2 linked regions of the Paraflavitalea devenefica genome follow. The protein of the gene in region 1 interacts with the protein of each later gene in a pairwise test. Links are inferred from orthologs where the notes say so. Each region holds a gene or a part of one and is shown on either strand. Other genes may lie near its edges. The genes, in order: recJ and HB364_RS30000.

Region 1 (3,207 bases):
CCAAAGGCATGCTCTTATCCCTGGATCATAATGATTTCCGGATCCTGCAGATCATGTCCGATGCGGTACGGAAAATGAGTGAAGGAGAACTGCTGCAACTGGAAAAATCCCGTTCCCTGAACCTGAAAGAGGACGTCTATTTTGAGATCATCACCGGCAAAACAGCTTCTCTGCTGGCCTCTGCCTGTGCTGCCGGCGCCTTTTCCACTACCCATGATGAAAGTCTGACAGAAAAGATGCGTCTTTTTGGCGAAAAAGTAGGGATTGCTTTCCAGATCAAAGACGATTTGTTCGACTATGGCAACGACTCCATCGGAAAACCTACCGGCAATGATATCAAGGAAAAGAAACTCACCTTACCATTAATATATACCCTTAACAATTCTGATGCCACTACCCGCCGCGGGCTGATTTACATTATAAAAAATCACAATAAGGATGTGGCTAAAGTACAGGAAGTCATTGATACGGTAAAGCATGCCGGGGGTATTGAGTACACTGAACAAAAGATGTTTGCCTATCGTGACGAGGCATTGAGTATCTTACAGGAATTTGATAACCCGGAGGTACAAAAGGGCCTGGAAGAACTTGTGCGGTTTACAACAGACCGAAAGTTTTAACGCCCAAAAACTATCATGCAGAAACGATGGAACATACTGGCGGCTGATGAGAAAAAGGTCAACGAGTTATACGAATCCCTTAAAATACATCCTGCTCTCTGTAAAATACTGGTACAACGCGGTATTGATAATTATACCAGTGCCAAGCAATACTTCCGCCCCCAGCTTTCCGATCTTCATGATCCCTGGCTCATGAAGGATATGGAAAAAGCGGTTGCCCGGATCCTCACGGCCTTTGACCGGCACGAGAAAATACTTGTCTTTGGAGACTATGATGTGGATGGGATCACCTCTGTATCCTGCCTGTTCAGCTTCCTGAAAAAACATTATAACCCTGAGAAACTGGATTTTTATATCCCCCACCGCTACCGGGAAGGGTATGGCATCTCCCAACAGGGCATTGATTTCGCGGTAGATAATGGATTTACCCTCATTGTTTCCTTAGACTGTGGCATCAAATCCGTTGACCTCATCGGTTATGCCAGGGAACGGGGAATTGATTTTGTGGTTTGCGATCACCATACACCAGATACCATTCTTCCCCCGGCAGTGGCTATCCTCAATCCCAAACAACCGGATTGCCCCTACCCTTATAAAGAGCTTTGCGGCTGCGGCGTAGGCTTTAAACTGATCACCGCCCTGGCACAACGCCTGAATCTTCCCGCTGCAGAAGCGGAAGAATACCTGGACCTGGTGGCCACAGCTATTGCAGCCGATATAGTGCCCATCAATGGCGAAAACCGCACGATGGCCTTCTTTGGATTGAAGAAAGCCAATGAAACGCCCAACTATGGCATCAGCGCCCTGAAACAACTGAGCAAGCTGGAATCGGCCCTGTTTATCAATAGCCTCATCTTTATGATCGCGCCCCGGGTGAATGCCGCCGGACGTATGGATGACGCCCGTAAGGCCGTACAAATGTTCATTGCCAATAGCTTCGAAGAGGCCCATCAATACGGCGAAATGCTGCATTCCGATAATACAACCCGGAAAGAGGCCGATAAAAATATTACCGACGAAGCCCTGGCGCTTATTGAAGGCAACCTTGAATTCCTGGAACGTAAGTCTACCGTAATTTACCAGCCCCACTGGCATAAAGGTGTGGTAGGTATTGTAGCTTCCCGCCTCATTGATCATTATTACCGGCCAACCATCGTATTAACGCAATCCGGTGAATATGTAGCAGGGTCCGCGCGCAGCGTGGCAGGTTTTAATGTATACGAGGCCATTCACCAGTGCAAAGACCTACTGCTGGGATATGGTGGCCACTTTTATGCCGCCGGCATGACGCTGGAACCCGGCAATGTAGATGCTTTTCGCACCCGCTTTGAAGAAGTGGTAGCAGCTACCATCACGCCCGATCTGCTGATTCCCGAAATCATTATTGACGGAGAAATACCCTTTAAAGACCTGAAACCCGCTTTCTACAATATCATCTGCCAGATGGAGCCTTTCGGGCCTGACAACCTGAAGCCGGTATGGGTAACCCGGAAAGTGATGAACAGCGGCTACTCAAGAGTCGTGAAAGACAACCACATCAAGTTCTCCCTGCGGCAGGAAAACATCCTGTTCAACGGGATCGGCTTCAATATGGCCCGCAAATTTCACCTGCTGCAGGAACAGAAACCCATTGACATCGTTTTCACCCTTGATGAAAACGTATGGAATGAGGAAAAACATTTGCAGCTAAAAGTGATTGACTTCATGTTATCCGAGGCATAATCCTGCGCCGGATTCACAGCTATCCCTGCCATATTCTCAGTGATGTACATCGCTACCTGCCGCTTAACAGACATTAGCAGCAAATTATTGATTATGTCACTACCCAAATGCTTTATCGCTTTTCTCCTGACCACTCATTTAATGACAATCCATGCGCAGGCACAAGCCCGGTTCCGGTTATCGGGTACAGCCCCTGCTTCCTTCGAAGGGAAGATGATCTATATAGCTACTATAGACTATTCCGACCTCAAACAGAATTTCAAAGATTCCACCCGCATCGAACAGGGCCGGTTTGTGTTTACCGGCCGGCTGCCACAAACCGCTTTGCTGGCCACGCTGCATGTTCCCAGACCTGGCTTTGGCATACATCAGTTCTTTCTTGAAAACAGGGATATAACCGTAACTATACATGCTACCGGCGCCCGTAACACACTGGATAGTTGCACATTCAGCAATGCCCCGGTAAACGAACAATTCCTGTTGCTGAAAAAGAAACAAAAACCTGTAGACAACCTTATCGTTGGTCAATACCAGAAAATGGACACGACCATGGCCAAAGCAGATGAAGCGGGAAAACAAAAAATGAACGATGAATTAAACGCCCTGCATAGGAAAAACAAACAGGTAACGGTGGAGTTCATCAAAGAAAATCCTGCCAGCTACCTGTCCCTGTACCAGTTGTGCTATTTTATTGCCAGTACCAAAATGGAATATGCAGACAGCATGCATCATTTACTAACGGGCCTTTCAAAGGATTTACAGCAACAGCCTGAAGCAACTGCCTTACTAAAAAGGATACAACAGGTAAAAGCTACCAGCATTGGCCAACCGGCTCTATGGGCAATAATCCCTACCGATCAGAACA
Region 2 (3,317 bases), on another replicon or contig:
CACGGTGGCGATGCTTAATCCGCCCAGCACTACAGATACTGCTTTGGGCGCATCTTTGGGTTCCACCTGTTTGGAGGCAGCCACCGTGGCCACGGCCCAGAATACGGGGTGCAGGAAAGCCGGTAAAATGCGGGCGATCATCAGCATGGCAAAGCTGGACGATAATGCGGAAAGCAGGTTCGACAATACAAAAATGGCCAACACCAGGCACATGATCACTTTACGATTGATCTTTGCAGTCAGCAGGGTGGTGAAGGGGCCAGTCAAAGCAATGGTAAGCGCAAAGCCACTCAACAGCCATCCCGCCGTATCAATGGAAATATTGAATTCCCTGGCTATTGCAGGCAGTATACCGATTACGCCAAATTCAGTAGTAATGATCCCGAAGGCGCCCAGCGCCATGATGTAGATTGATCTTTTCATAAATACGAATAGCTGAATGTTTCGATTAACCCAATAAAGCACCCCGATAATGTGCTTTAAAAGCAGGGACTATCGTTTTGCATTTGTCAAAAAGGCAATGGAATCGTTGGTAACAGGATGCGTTGGCAGCGTTGCAGAAGACCAGCTCTGCGCATATTTACTGCAAACTTACATAGAAACATCGAAATGTATCGATATGTTTTAAAGGCTCCCGGATTTTTTAACAAATTGATAGAATGACAAGCGCTGCATTTACTGGACCAGGCATCACCCTGTATATTCATCCTCCCGAAAAAAGTACGACCTTTGCGCTCTTTGAACGATTATGAAGGTTTGCATTGCAGAGAAGCCAAGCGTGGCCAGGGATATTGCACAGATTATCGGCGCCAAAGAACGCAAGGACGGATACCTCGAAGGCAACGGGTACCAGGTTACCTGGACCTTTGGGCATTTCTGTACCCTGAAGGAACCGCATGACTATACAGACCAATGGAAGTTTTGGCGACTGGAAGACCTGCCCATGATCCCTCCCAGTTTTGGCATCAAACTCATCAACAACGATGGGGTACAAAAGCAATTCAAAGTTATAGAACAACTGGTGCAGCAATGCGAGGAAGTCATCAATTGCGGGGATGCCGGCCAGGAAGGGGAGTTGATCCAGCGTTGGGTATTGCTCAAAGCGCAATGCACGGCGCCCGTTAAAAGACTATGGATATCTTCCCTTACTGAAGAAGCTATCCGCGAGGGCTTCCGGAAATTGAAGGATGCTGCGCAATACGACAACCTCTATGCCGCCGGCAGCGCCCGGGCTATTGGCGATTGGCTGCTGGGCATGAATGCCACCCGGTTATTCACCAAGAAATTCGCCCAAGGCAAAACGGTGCTGTCTATAGGCAGGGTACAGACTCCCACCTTAGCTATGATCGTAGCCCGGCAGAAAGAGATCAATGCCTTTCAGTCGGAAGAGTACTGGGAATTGAAAACAGTATACCGGGAAACGGAATTCACCGCTACCATTGACCGCATCAAGGTATTGGACAGGGCGCAAAAAGGATTGGCCTACCTGCAGGAACATCCTTTTGAGATCACCTCCTTTGAAAAAAAGGAAGGGAAGGAGGGCAATCCCCGCCTGTTTGACCTCACGGCATTACAGGTGGAAGCCAATAAGAAGTATGCCTATTCTGCGGATGACACACTGAAATATATCCAGAACCTGTATGAAAAAAAGCTGGTCACCTACCCCAGGGTAGATACTACTTATCTCTCAGAAGACCTGCATCCCAAAATTGAGGGCATCATGCAGGACCTTACGCCCTATGCTGCGCTGACAGCCCCCATTCTTGCCAATCCTATTCCCAAGTTGAAGACGGTGTTCGATGACAAGAAGGTTTCCGATCACCATGCCATTATTCCCACAGGCGTGTATCCATCCAACCTGCCACAAGAGGAGAAGCGTATTTATGATCTGGTAGCCAGGCGTTTCATCGCGGCTTTTTACCCGGAGTGTAAGATATCCAATACTACGGTGCTGGGCAAGGTAGGGCAGGTGCCTTTTAAAGTCACCGGAAAACAGATCCTGGAGCCCGGCTGGAAGGAAGTATACGCCAATGATGTAACTCCTAAAAAAGAGGGCGAGGAAGAAGAAAAGGTCCTGCCGGTATTCGTGGCAGGGGAGAGCGGCCCGCATACGCCCAGGATACACCAGGGGAAAACCACACCGCCCAAGGCTTTCACTGAAGCGACCTTGTTACGGGCGATGGAAACAGCCGGCAAGCAGGTGGAAGATGAGGAAATGCGAGAACTGCTGAAAGATAATGGTATTGGCCGTCCCTCTACCCGCGCGAATATTATTGAGACCCTCTTCCGCCGGAAGTATATAGAGAAACGCAAGAAGAATATTTATGCTACCCAAACCGGCATCGACCTGATCGATACGATCCAGACGGAATTACTGAAAAGCCCTGAACTGACAGGTATCTGGGAACGTAAGTTACGCCTCATTGAAAAAGGAGAATATGCCATGGATACGTTCAAACAGGAACTGATCCAGATGGTTGTAGACCTTACTACAGAAGTAAAGACCGCTACTTATAAAGTGATAGCTGTTGCACCTGATCAACCGGCGAAGCAAGAGAAAGAGCCCGAAGAAAAGCCTAAAAGAGAACCCAAGCCCAGGGAGCCGAAAAAGACAATCGTGATAGAAGAGCTGCAATGCCCTAAATGCAAAGCGCATCTGCTGAAGAAAGGCAATACGGCTTACGGATGCGCCAATTTCAAAGTCTGTGGTTTTAAAGTGCCGTTTGAAGTCTTTGGCAAGAAGCTGTCTGACAAACAGATCGCCGACCTGCTCACCAAAGGGAAAACCGGTAAGATGAAGGGATGGAAACTTACAGGAGCAGCAAGTGAGACCGAAGGCAAGCTGAAACTGACTACCGCTTTTGAGCTGGAAATAGAGCCGTGATCCGCGTATTTATAGCTACAGAAATACCCTTACACCAATAAAATAAGATAATTACCGCATATAATTTATCGGGCTGATGCTTGCAAAGCTGGTATTTATGTATTAACTTTGAAATGCAAAGTACTTTTAGGGTGAAGGAAAGGCAGCATTATAGGATGAACAAGAGGAGAGGTTGACAGCAGGCAGGGCGGCTATTTATACCTTACTGGGGGGCTTTTGTGTCTGGATTGGCTTTGACGGAATGTCAATTTTTTTTGTCCCTCCACTTTGAAATGCAAAGCTCTTTTAGGAGAGAGTCAGCCGGTATTGCTTACGGTCTAACAAAACAAGTATTAATCAATTTATTATAATGGTTATGAGAGATCAAATATTATCCAACCTTGATAATCCTGCACAGTTGGAAAGACTGTACAGGGAAGATAAATCAGGTTTT

What was found.
Region 2: the proteins of recJ (region 1) and HB364_RS30000 interact in binary tests that used the Escherichia coli proteins (3 or more experiments, as listed by UniProt). The link is inferred for Paraflavitalea devenefica from one-to-one orthologs.

The regions. Positions count from the first base shown.
Region 1 is NZ_JAARML010000003.1:35,701-38,907, reverse strand. What follows is about bases 117-2,988. They hold recJ (single-stranded-DNA-specific exonuclease RecJ), read left to right. Parts: upstream 117-635; coding sequence 636-2,342; downstream 2,343-2,988. Other genes in these bases: HB364_RS18595 (TlpA disulfide reductase family protein), read left to right, coding at 2,436-2,988; HB364_RS18605 (polyprenyl synthetase family protein), read left to right, coding at 117-620. Also shown: more of HB364_RS18605, read left to right, coding at 1-116; more of HB364_RS18595, read left to right, coding at 2,989-3,207. UniProt on the Escherichia coli protein: Single-stranded-DNA-specific exonuclease.
Region 2 is NZ_JAARML010000007.1:276,087-279,403, reverse strand. What follows is about bases 335-3,316. They hold HB364_RS30000 (type IA DNA topoisomerase), read left to right. Parts: upstream 335-748; coding sequence 749-2,884; downstream 2,885-3,316. Other genes in these bases: HB364_RS29995 (DUF4153 domain-containing protein), read left to right, coding at 3,240-3,316; HB364_RS30005 (MFS transporter), read right to left, coding at 335-423. Outside these bases: more of HB364_RS30005, read right to left, coding at 1-334; more of HB364_RS29995, read left to right, coding at 3,317-3,317.